Regions from separate parts of the Nostoc sp. FACHB-190 genome, predicted to be linked through region 2. Evidence: predicted binding sites of a transcription regulator. Region 2 holds the regulator's gene; each other region holds the start of a gene.
The links. The regulator NtcA, encoded in region 2, controls nitrogen genes in cyanobacteria. The targets are predictions, from matches to a motif close to TNTGTANNNNNNNNTACANA.

Region 1: a site for NtcA is predicted at 2,596-2,615, ahead of rpe (ribulose-phosphate 3-epimerase). Genes of this name have one in related genera too.
Region 3: a site for NtcA is predicted at 1,842-1,861, ahead of H6G28_RS22595 (DUF3155 domain-containing protein). Genes of this name have one in related genera too.

What each region holds. Positions count from the first base shown of each region.
Region 1 is NZ_JACJQW010000015.1:160,566-164,783, forward strand. Features, by position in the region: gene crtA (cyanoexosortase A) at 1-571, shown strand, start outside; gene H6G28_RS17755 (hypothetical protein) at 571-777, shown strand; gene hpsJ-A (HpsJ-like protein, cyanoexosortase A-associated) at 994-1,713, shown strand; gene rpe (ribulose-phosphate 3-epimerase) at 1,862-2,569, opposite strand; gene H6G28_RS17770 (S8 family serine peptidase) at 2,867-4,218, shown strand, end outside.
Region 2 is NZ_JACJQW010000005.1:303,287-307,504, forward strand. Features, by position in the region: gene H6G28_RS09200 (ATP adenylyltransferase family protein) at 1-329, shown strand, start outside; gene H6G28_RS09205 (DUF3084 family protein) at 291-1,781, opposite strand; gene H6G28_RS09210 (hypothetical protein) at 1,774-1,995, shown strand; gene ntcA (global nitrogen regulator NtcA) at 2,029-2,700, opposite strand; gene fabI (enoyl-ACP reductase FabI) at 3,548-4,218, shown strand, end outside.
Region 3 is NZ_JACJQW010000023.1:49,621-53,838, forward strand. Features, by position in the region: gene H6G28_RS22585 (PadR family transcriptional regulator) at 160-507, shown strand; gene H6G28_RS22590 (cofactor assembly of complex C subunit B) at 560-1,093, shown strand; gene H6G28_RS22595 (DUF3155 domain-containing protein) at 1,495-1,812, opposite strand; gene H6G28_RS37430 (hypothetical protein) at 2,096-2,227, shown strand; gene H6G28_RS22600 (GAF domain-containing sensor histidine kinase) at 2,298-3,641, shown strand; gene H6G28_RS22605 (S-layer homology domain-containing protein) at 3,720-4,218, opposite strand, start outside.

The DNA of each region.
Region 1 (4,218 bases), on a different contig from region 2:
CTTTGTGGCAGCTTTAGGATTGAGTTTACTAGCTTCTGGCTATCAGGGATTAAAGCAATATTGGCAAGAATTAGTAATTATTTTTTTTGCTGGTGTTCCTAAAGTATTAATCTTTGCATTATTAGATATTAAACCCTTATCTATTTTAACCGCCAAATTCTCTACATTAATGCTTTGGTATGCTGGGTTTGAAGTAGCTCTCCAAGATGTCTATATAAATTTACCAACAGGTGGCATTAAAGTAGCAGAAAACTGTGCCGGGATAGAGTGGATATGCCATCTTTTAGGGTTAGCTGTAATTGGTTTATTAATGTTTCCTCCAGAACGTAAAAAAAGAATATTTGTGCCGATAGTGGCTGTAATTATTGCTTTTATTGTGAATGCAGTCAGAGTGGCAATTTTAGCTGTGATGGCAGCGAATCAAAATCAAAATTCTTTTAAATTTTGGCATGTCGGAGATGGTTCTTTAATATTTGGGATGATTACAGTCATACTTTTTGGTATATTTTACTGGTTCTTACTCAATCAAAAAGCAGAGAAAGACAAGAATATTACAAGGGCTGAAAGCTAATGGAGACTTGGAGTAAACTGCGGATTTTATTATTAGCTGTCACTCTAGGCTGTGTAGTTGTAGTGTTTTTGAATGTTATCCAAAAGCAGTCATTCAAAAAGCCGAAGCTGGAGGAAATCAGAAGCGAAGTTTACATTGATCAACTCCAACCAACAGAAATCACAAGTCAACCAATTTTGGATTTTAGATTTGCAATTTTGGATTGACCCCGACCACAAGGGATAAACAATTTTGGATTTTAGATTTGCGATAGCGTAGCGTTAGCGACGCAGGAGCGTCTTTTAGATTAAATCCAAAATTTAAAATCCAAAACCCAAAATTCTGCGGGGTGGGGCTTGTACCCTAAAGAATCCAAAATCCAAAATCCAAAATTCGGAGGGTCAAAATGAGATTTTATCGTTACGTAACATTTGCTAGAAATTATGACCAAATCAAACACTGATAAACTAATTCCCGTAATTCAAGAGTTGCAGGAATTTGCCTTCAACCAAGTAGGCTCTATGACAATTTTGCGAGTCCTTGGTTATGGATTATTGTTATTGGCGTTATTTGATATAGTGGAAACTTTAGTACCACCTAGCTTTATGAATCCTGTTTGGGAATTTCAAGCTTTTGGTGTATTAGTTGAAAGAATCCCTGTAACTTTAATTGGTTTAGCGTTAGTCTTTTTTGGTGAGTTACATGCTAGAGCTAAGTGGGAATTTTTTACTGTTAGGTTGCTATCTTGGCTAAGTTTATTATTAGCAATCATTTTTATATTACTAATTCCTGTTGGTGTGAGTAATACTGTTAGACTGAGTAAACAAAGTTATAATCAAATTAACAACTTATCTCAGCAGCAGATAACTCAAGCCGAACAAGTTGAACAGCAGTTGAGCCAAGCTAAACCAGAGCAAATTGAAAGTTTCCTGAAAAGTCAAGGTCGTTCTGTAGATGCAAGTAATCCCCAAGAATTAAAAACAAAAGTTTTGTCTGAGGTTTCACAAGCTAAAGAGAGAATCAAGCTACAAGCACAAGCTAATCAATCGACTCAGCGATTAAATTTACTCAAAAATTCTGTGAAATGGAATCTTGGGGCTTTAGTTGCAGGTACTTTATTTTTCATATTTTGGAAAACTACTAGTTGGGCGAGAAGTAGGTGACAGGTGATAGATGATAGGTAACAGTTAAGAATGGGTGTAAGGGTGTAAGGGTGTAGGGGTGTGGGGGTTTTGAAGGTGAAACAAAAAAATAGGGCGGACAACTTAGATAATGTCCACCCTGTTTGAATTAATGCAAAACTTTATGCGCTTACACTTTTGCTAGTTCTGGTGTGGGGCGTTTGCTGTTGCGGATATTGGTAATAGCTTCCGCATAATCTTTGGCGTTGAATACAGCAGAACCAGCCACAATTGCGTTAGCACCTGCTTCTAAAACTTGCCAGGTGTTGTTGGCTTTGAGTCCACCATCAACTTCAATCCAGGGGTTGAGTCCGCGTTCGTCGCATATCTGACGCAGTTTTCTAATTTTTGGTAATACGCCAGGAATGAAGCTTTGACCACCGAAACCGGGGTTAACACTCATGATGAGTACTAAGTCACAGAGTTCGAGTACGTACTCAATAAATTCTAAGGGTGTGGAAGGATTGAGTACTACCCCTGCTTGTTTACCAAGTTCTTTAATTTGACCGAGTGTGCGGTGTAGGTGTGGGGAAGCATTATGTTCAGCGTGTACAGAGATAATATCTGCGCCGGCTTTAGCAAAACCTTCGACATATTTTTCTGGTTCCACAATCATCAAGTGGACATCCAGAGGCTTTGTAGTAACCGGACGAATCGCCTCCACAACCAGAGGGCCTATCGTAATATTAGGTACAAAACGACCGTCCATTACATCAACATGAATCCAATCTGCTCCAGCTGCGTCTACTGCGCGAATTTCGTCGCCCAGACGACTAAAATCGGCTGATAGGATAGATGGAGCAATCACAATGGGCTTTTCAGATCGGTTTTGGGTCATGGCTAGTGGGTTTTTAAGCTTCCTCGTCTGTAGGCATTGTAACAAAATGGTGTAACAAAATATTGAGTAATTCTCGTTAATTTAGTTTTGCTTTGTCAGGAAATGGTGAGGGAAGTGTGGGGGGTGTGGGGAAAGAGAGAAGTGTGGGGAGAGAGGGAAGTGTGGGGAGTGTGGGGGGAAAGATTTCTTCACCATCCTCCCACACCTCCCACACCTCCCACACCCCTGGATTTCTCTCTTGTGAGAAATCCAGGTAGTGACAAATGACTATTGACCATTGACCATTGACTAATAACTATGAACAAAAAACTAAACTGGCTAATTTGGGGTTTGAGTGCTTCTTGTTTGAGTGTGCCTGTAATGGCTTCAGGTTTACAAACATCTTTAGGAACAAATGGTATTGATGCTTTAAAACTACATCAGCCTCCTTATAATTTAATCGGTCGTAAGATAGCCATTGGTCAAGTAGAAATCGGTCGTCCGGGAATGTTTGGTTGGGATAAGGCGGTCTCGAAAAATCGCACGATATCTTTGGCGGCGGTTTTTTTACGCAATGGCCCGGCGAAGTCAAATACGGGTGTTGACCCCCACGCTTATAATGTGGCTGGGGTGATGGTAAGTACAGATAAGGCTTTACCAGGGGTAGCGCCGGGAGCGAGGCTGTATTCTTCGGCTGTAGGATCTACGAAAAATATGGGTCAGCCAGAAGAGTGCATATCAGCACAGCACATAGCACTACAAAACGGTGGCGATATCCGCGCGATTAACTTTAGCTTTGGCGAACCCCTCAACCGTGATCCACGACCGGACGCTGTTCTAGATGGGAATGCTTTGTTAACGATGTGCGTTGATTGGTCAAGCCGGGTTCACGATGTTTTGTATGCGATCGCCGGCAATCAAGGTAAAGGGGGTATTCCGATTCCTACAGATAATTTTAATGGAGTTAACGTGGCTTTTTCATCCCGACGGGGTGGGATTTTTAATAAAGTAGATGTTTCTAACCTGGCTGGGCTAAATCAGGGAGTAAGTGGTAGGTTAGCCGGAAGAGAGTTTAATGCTGATGGTCGTCGTGCTGTTAGTATAGTTGCGCCTGGGAGTAATATCCCTTTGCTGAATCCTGACGGCAAAATTAATAAAGCTACAGGTACAAGTTTTGCTGCGCCTCATGTTACAGCAACTGTAGCGTTGTTACAGGAATTTGGCGATCGCCAACTGCGAACCAAAAAACCTAACTGGAGTGTTGACAGTCGTCGTCATCAAGTGATGAAAGCAGTTTTACTCAATTCCGCCGATAAAGTCCAAGACAGTGGTAACGGCTTACGCTTGGGAATGACGCGGACACTCATCGATAAACAAAATCAAAATTGGTTAGAGTCTGATGCTTACCAAGACCCAAAAATTCCTTTAGATGCTCAAATGGGGACTGGTCATTTAAATGCTTTTCGGGCTTATCAACAATTTAGCGCGGGTCAGTGGGAACCGACAAAAGCTGTTTCCGCAGTTGGTTGGGATTATCGCCAAGTCACGGCGGGAAATGCGGTTGATTATCAGTTAACTAAACCGTTGAAGCAAGGAAGTTTTGTTTCGATTACACTGGCTTGGGATAGATTAGTTGAGTTGAGCGATCGCAATCAAAACCAAGTGTTTGA
Region 2 (4,218 bases):
CCTCAGCAGAAGCTATTTGCCAGGTATATCACAATTTGTTAAGTGCTGTGGGGATAGAAATAGTTGATAGTCAAACACCATCTGCGGCTTACAACTTACTAGCAACTAAAGAATGGATGTTAATCGTACCGCGATCGCAAGAAAAATACCAATCAATTTCTGTTAACTCATTAGGATTCGCTGGTGCTTTACTAGTACGAAATGAACAAGAAATGCAACTCCTCAAAAACACAGGCCCAATGAACATCTTGAAAGAAGTGGCTGTCCAAGAATCAATAGTCAATACTAATTTAAGTACTAAAAATCACTTTACCGTTTTGGACAGCTAATAATTTCACGCGCAGAGGCCCGGCTGTGTATGTATCTTCGGCGGCGATCGCTTTAATATCTAAAGGCTGATCATATTGTCTTAGCTGGTTAATAAAGCGCAAAAATGTGCCATCTACTTGCACGCCTTCTACAATGCCGGCATTTCTGGCGCGAAACTGGGAAGCCGAAATCAGCAAATCTAATCTTTGCCGTAACTGATAAGATGTCATGGTTTTGGGGTCGGCGCTAGTACTGGCTAACACCTCTCCTCCCGCAAAGACTAAGACATTACGTGCGGCATCTGCAAAAAATTCTATCTGTTTTTCGCCCCGGACGTAATTACCTGCGGAGAAAATTCGCACGACATACTCCCTACCATCACTAATTTGTCTAATCAACTGCTCAACTCTTTCGGGAGTGACGCGCAATATTTGGGTATTTTCTGGCGTTGCGCTCGGTTCAGTTAATTGAAAGATGGCATTTTGGTTAGCATCGCCTAAAAGTTGCAACACCGCCTGACGCGCCGCCGAGGCTTGACTGACTTGAATTACTGCACCAGCTAAAACTTGACCACGCACTAACGCCAACTTGCCTAAACGCAGGTCTTGATAAGACTGATAATATTTTTCGAGTCTGGCTACTTCTTGTTCTAAATAATCCTGTTGTCTTTCTAATTCTTTGAGGCGAGCTTCTCTGGTTGCAATTACCTGTTCTCTGGCAGTAATTTCTAAATTGCGATTTTGAATGAGTTTATCTAATTGGGCGATTTTGCGATCGCGCTGTTCAATAATTTCTTGACGATTGGCGAGTTCCTGATCTCGTTTGGAAATAGCGGTTTTCGCTTCATCAATCGCCTTTTTCGCCTCTGCGTACAATCTTTGTTGTTCTGCCTTTAATTGTCCTACCGCTACTTGTAAGGCTTTTCTTTGGTTATAAACGTTTTCTAATTCTGACCGCGCTTGCTGATATTGAGTTGCAACTTGATTCAAACGCCCTTGAGTGCTTTGTAATTGCCCTTGGATCTTTGCTTGGCGGCTTAGAGTTTGGTTAAGTTTTGCTTGGGTTTCCCGTTGTTTTGCATTGGCCGCTTGCAAAGATTTATTAATTCTTTGTAAGTCTTGTTGCGCTTGGGTTTGTTCTTTTCTGGCTTGACTTAATTCTGTTTCGACTTGGCTTTTTTGGGCTTCTGCGGTTTTGAGTTGTTCCCGCTTGTTTCGCAAGTCTTTTTGAATATCTTCTAATTCAAAGACTCCCTTACGCAAGCCCTCATCCGCAGCAAACAAAATGCCCAAAGTTGATGCAGAAATCAAGCCACCAGTAAAAATCGTCACCACCACCGCCGTATTTTTGGGACGAAGCTTAAAGAGTGAGAGGCGAGCTTTGCCAACCCGTGTGCCAATGCGATCGCCCACAGTGGCTATTACGCCTCCCAAAATTAAAATTGCTGCAATGAGGATGTACCCGGTGGTCATCTTCAGCTACCGAAATGGTTCCAGATACAGCCTACTACTTTCGACCATTGTCTGTGGAGGGTTGGAAATTGGCAATAGCGAAGATTTATCAATTTATGATTTGCCTCCAGCTATGGGTATTATCTGCAAAAACACCAGACTTGCCAACTTCATTACCTCCAATTGCTTTGAACAACCAACAATGCCAGAGTCAGAAAGCCCAAATGCAGAATGAATCAAGGTTTGATTCTGACTTCTGACTTCTGTTTTAAGTGAACTGCCTACTTAAGCTAACAGGTTTATGCACAGTAATCTTCTTTTTATGAATAGAAATCATTTTCTTTTCGCGTAAATCACCAAGTAACCTAGTGACTGTGACGCGAGTCGAACCAATTGCTTCTGCGATCGCTTGATGAGATAGCTTCAGATCAATTGTGATTCCATCTGCACAAGGAACACCAAAATCACGACAAAGAATTAATAAAAAACTCACCAATCTAGAACCCATATCCCGGTGAGCGAGAGTTTCAATCATCATCTCTGTCTGTAAAATCCGCGAAGATAGACCCCGCAGCATTAACATAGACAATTCTGGATTTTCCTTGAGTGCTTGCTCTACTTGTTCGATTGGTGCTGATAGCAATTCTACAGGTGTAAATGCAACAGCATGGTAAAACCGATCTGACTTATTTCCAGTCAGCAAAGACAAAACACCAAAAACACTATTTTCCCGTAACAGTGCTACCGTTATTTCTTCTCCTGCTTCGTATACCCTGGAAAGTTTTACAGCACCCTTAAGAAGAAAATAAACTCGTTCAGCAGGATCGCCCGGAAAAAAGATCGTTTTGTTTCTTTCAAACGTTTCCACCACTGGCGGAAACGCCCCAGTTGCCATCTGACGAAAAACATTTGCTAGGGCTTTATCTTGTGTCACGATCATCTCCCTTCCCCTACCCAATGCCGGAAAAACAAATAAACTGATTACCTAAGAATACACCTGAAAAATCAATAAATCACCGTCAACCTTTCTGTACTTTCCTATACTCAAAAGCCGAACTTCAGACTTATTTGTTCATAATGATACATAATTTTTCACCTTTTTAGCTAGTAGTTGTTATAAGTACTTACAAACTCCTATTCATCAGGTTTTTTGCTAAAAAATTCATTATATCTTGAGAATATCTTCAGGAATAGCAGACAATTTTTATGCAGCAAACACACCAATTGAATTAAAGAAAAATTCAGATAGCAGAATTGAAGACGCAAAATTAGTCAATGGAGAAAAACACTCACCACTTAATTTGCTGTGTTGTTTGTTGATTCATCCACTAGCCTCACAGAATTTCACCCTCAATTCAGGCTTCTGGTTTCTTGATTCTGGCCTGTGAAACATGATTTTGATAAATCAAGAAAAACAGGCCTCAGTTTCTAGTATCCTCCTAAGAGGATGTCTGAAAAAGTCCCAGGTGATACACTCAGCAGTTGAAGTATCCTCAATTCCCCTAGAAAATTTAGACTTCTGGCTGTAATTGCCTTTGAAACAGAAAAGTGAACACAGCCACACAGCAGTCAAAAACAGTGATTAGGGGGAGCAAAACCCGAATTTCTCACGTATGGGTAAGGGATGTGGGGAGTGTGGGGAGTGTGGGGAGTGTGGGGGGAAAGATTTCTTCACCATCCTCCCACTCCTCCCACATCCCTGGATTTCTCTCTTGTGAGAAATCCAGGAAAAATCTTTGATACTGCTCAGACATCTTTTATCATGATTGATCCTGTTAATAATTTCTATGCTGAATCTGACTGGAAAAAACGCCCTCGTTACAGGTATTGCCAATAATCGCTCCATCGCTTGGGGTATCGCCCAACAACTGCACGCAGCCGGGGCGAACTTAGGTATTACTTACCTCCCCGATGAACGTGGCAAGATGGAGAAAAAAGTTGCGGAATTGGTAGAACCTCTGAATCCCAGCTTATTTGTTCCCTGTAATGTTCAAAATGATGAACAGATTCACTCTACCTTTGAAGCGGTGCAAGAAAAGTGGGGTAGATTAGATATCCTCATCCACTGTTTAGCTTTTGCAAATAAAGATGATTTGACTGGAGGCTTTAGCCAAACTTCCCGTTCGGGTTTCAATACAGCTTTAGAAATTAGTACCTATTCCCTAGTACAGTTAAGTGGCGCAGCGAAACCGTTAATGACTGAAGGCGGTAGCATTGTCACCTTGACATATTTGGGTGGCGTGCGAGCTGTGCCGAATTACAACGTGATGGGAGTTGCCAAAGCAGGTTTAGAAGCAAGTGTGCGTTATCTTGCAGCAGAACTCGGCCCGCAAAATATTCGGGTTAATGCTATTTCGGCTGGGCCAATTCGGACTTTGGCTTCTTCGGCTGTTGGGGGAATTTTAGATATGATTCACCATGTAGAAGAGGTAGCGCCTTTACGACGTACTGTAACTCA
Region 3 (4,218 bases), on a different contig from region 2:
TTATCTGCGTGGGGCATATTTGTTTTACTTTTTTTACGTTGACGCTTTGACAATCCTGCCTAGTGTCTCTGTATGAATGCTTACTTTTAGTAGTACTACATACGGAACACAAGGATGATAAACCCCACACTAGGGCATTTTTTTAGCCATTCACCAACCATGAAACTTGAGGATATATATCAATTCTTTGAAAATCCTCCGCCAACTTACCTCTGTCAGGAACTAGCAATTTGTTACATACTGTCTGTCTTACTGCAAGGTGAATCCTACGGCACCGAGTTAATTCAACGTTTAGAAACTGAGTATCCAACCTATCGGCTTTCAGATACCGTGCTTTATAGTGCGATCAAATTTCTGGAAGACGAAAGGGCAATTAATGGGTATTGGAAGAAACTCGAAGGACGAGGACGACCGAGGCGGATGTACCAAGTTTCTCCAGAATGGCAAGTTCAAGCGCAGGATTTAACACGTCTTTGGCAAGAGTACATCAACGGGAGGACAAATTAACTAATAATTAATAATGAATAAATCTCCTCCCGTTAAACACTAACAATCAGTTATGGATACTGCTATTCTGCCATCTACGTTTCTGCTCACCTTGTTGTTATTAGTTGGGTTGTTTTTCTTTATTCGTGCTGCTACCAAAGACCGCACAGAAACGGCTCAACTAATATCTGAGCAGGACGAAGCTGTATTAATGCCTCAATTACAGGATTATTTCCGTTCCCGGTCTTACCGAGTGGCAGAGGTAGACCGAGATCAAAATCAAGTCACATTTGAGGGTTTTGTCCAACCCAGCTTATTTTTAGCAATTTTTTTAACCCTACTTGCAACTGTAGGTTTAATTTGTTTATCTTTTGTTTTGTCACTGCTTCTGCCCAACATAAGCAGTTTTTTTCTGGGAATAATTCTGTTAGCACCTTTGAGCGGTCTATTTTATTGGAAAAAAGCAGGAAGAACCGAGAAAGTCTTACTTCATCTGCAAAAAGCTAATCAAGATGAACCCAACTCTCCGGGTAAGATTACTGTAACTGCCCATCGAGATGAACTGATTGAGTTACAGAAGGCACTCAACTTAAAGCTGAGTGATTAAATTTTGTTTTTTAAGCTGTTTCTAGTGATTCACAAAGAAGAAATAAACAATAGGGAGTAGGAAAGAGGATTTGTGGGATGTAAAATTTCTCTGTAACGAAACGTTTGAGAGAAAAATGTATCTTGTAACGTAGCCTTCCAAAGCAAAGTACAACTCTACTGTTGCTTTTAGATGCTCTTAATCACTCTTTCTCACTCCCTGATGTGTATTAGTTGATGATTCAACTCATACAAACCAAATTGGCTTGAATCAAGTTGTTTGTCCAACTGCCTGGACTACCCTCTACTGGCAAATCAGGCCCAAATTTAAAAAAAATTGAAAATTTTGCATAAACTGAGCAACTTTGCCAGTTAAATGAATATTCAGAACACATTCAACAACGTAAAAGTACCAATTCAAGTTCAACGTGCAGCTACTGCCACAGGTTCTGAACCAGCCGGAGCTTCTAACGTCCGTAGGCTGGGAAACAAGAAATGGTTTTCTTCGACGTATTGAGCTCCAAACAGACCTTTTTCTGCCCAGAAATATCGGTCTGTTGTGTGTTCATTGCGCTTTACGAGTAGCAGAGCTGGTGGCAAGATCCCTTCAGCCTGAATGAATTTCCGTGCTGCTGTCACAGGTTTTTCTTCGCCGCTTTCGATGCTATATTGAGGCACATGCTCTAAAATCCGCCGTCCTTCCTGGCGACGACGACTCTTCCGTTTCCGTCTCCTTGCCAACCTATTTTCCTCCTCTTTCAAGCTATTAGATTGTAGTGATAGCTACAAAATCCGTCGTAATTATAAAAGTTCTAGTTCAAAAAATCAAGAGTTTATAAACTTTTAATACAATAAAAATAATTTTTCTGAAGGCAAATAAATCACACAACTAGTAAAGTACACAATTTCTTTATTTGTACCATTATTTTAGAAGCTTTCGTTAAGCTTGATAAAAAGAGAGTTAGAATCAAGCAGATTCTTGAAGAAAAATTCAGGAGCCAGTATTCAGGAGTCAGAATTAATTATGAGTGAACCAGACCTGCCACTAATTCTAGATGTAGCCTTCCTGAAGGGTAAACCAGCAAATCTTAGATTTATGTGGAGTTTCACTGTCATTCACCTGTCAGTTACACTCAGTGTAGATTCTGTATTCTGACTCCTGAGTTCTGAGTTCTTTGTTGTCGAAAATTCCTTCAAAGCCTGTGATCCTGAGCAAGAAATGAAAAATGTTAATGTCTGCTAGTTCAGATTTTGTGGCTTTATGCCGAGAACAAATAACATTGTTAGCCCAAGGTTTGGGAGCTTCTTTAAGTGTGGTGTATTTAACACAAGAATTGGTAGAAGCGCCAACAACTGAGGCGAAACTTATTCCTGTGGTTGTTTATCCAGAAACCGCAGGATTACCACCTGAAGAAGAAAATACGGAAGTAAAAGCACGCAAACAGTTGCAAATTAGTAATATTTTGCTACTACCGCAACAGCAAAAAAGGTTACTAACCGCAGCTACAGAATCTCCGACTGATACAGAACAACCTAATTTCCAACAAGAGTATTTGCTGAGTGGACACCAGATTGTTATGCCTTTAGTTCATGAAGGTGTGATGATGGGATTACTGGTAACATGCAGAGAAGACCGGGCTTGGAATCAACAAGAGCAAAATACAATTCAAAAGATAGTTCAAACTTTGGCGATCGCTTGTGTTTTAGATCAGCGTCGCGCTTGGTTGCAACAGCAGCTACATCAACAACAAGTGCTGCAAGAACAGCAACGAGATTTATTAGATAACTTGCTGCACCAATTTCGCAATCCCTTGACAGCATTGCGGACTTTTGGCAAATTGCTATTTAAAAGACTGCGCCCAGGCGACCCAAACCGAGAAGTGGGGGCGAGTATTGTCCGAGAAAGCGATCGCCTCAAAGAATTATTGCAACAATTTGAGCAGGTTATTGACTGGTCAGAATTGGATGTAGCACCAAGGGCATTACCAGAAAATGAAGTGTTTGTAGAGGCAACTGTCCAAACAGAACCTAAACCGATTTTATTATTGCCAGGTACAGGTGAACAAGCCACGGATTGCTCTTTGTCTGATTTACTAGCACCATTATTACTATCAGCCAAAGCGATCGCTCAAGAACGACACCTGAAAATCAAAACTGATATTCCGAAAAGCTTACCTTTGGTGCGTGTTAATCTTAAAGCCTTACAAGAGGTATTGAATAACATTATTGATAATGCTTTGAAATACACACCCAAAGGCGGCAAAATTTTCATCCAAGTAGGTCAAACAAGAGATAGCTTTTTGGGTGTTGCTATTAGTGATACTGGGCCAGGAATCCCCCAAGAAGACATAGCACATTTGGGTGAAAGACATTACCGGGGTGTACAAGCCCAAACAGAAATTCCCGGTACAGGCTTGGGACTAGCGATCGCAAAACAATTAATCGAGCAAATGCAAGGTGAAATTGAAGTTTTCAGCCCCGCAATTACAACCGCGATCGCATCATCCGATGCACCAGGAACTACATTTATTATTTGGTTGCCAATTAGTCAAATGAAGTATGAAATGTGAAGTATGAAGTATGAAATGGGAAATTTTCTCCTTCATAACTTTGACTAAACTCTACACTAGCCCCTAGCGCCTTTCACACTATCTCACTGACACCAACAGATTTTGATTAATGGTCATTTCTAAATCTGTGTTGGGGTTAATGGCGATTAAATCAACACTGTTGCGACCGAAGAACAAGCCAATTAAACCACCGATCGCCCCACCACCGAGAACTTCTTCGGTTGCGATCGCGCGATCGCCTGTCACCGCAGATACCGCCGCCGCCGCCGCCGCACCTAAGACTGTATTGGTAATAATGGCTCTTGTACTAGTACCTTTGTTGACTGTTTCGGTTTTGGTAATCACATCAGAAGTAGCAGCAATTTGATACTCCTGACCTGTGGTTAACACTAGTTTTTGTCCTACGAATTGTGAACCGCCTTTGGCTGGTTTGAGTTGACCAACAACTTGACTACCAGCCGGAATTACCACAGTACCATCTTGGGTAACTACGTTTTGGTCAACAGTCAGTGTTAAAGGTGCAGTCTCATCTTTAGTTACCAAGATTTTTTTCGCTTGGTCATACTTCACAGGGATA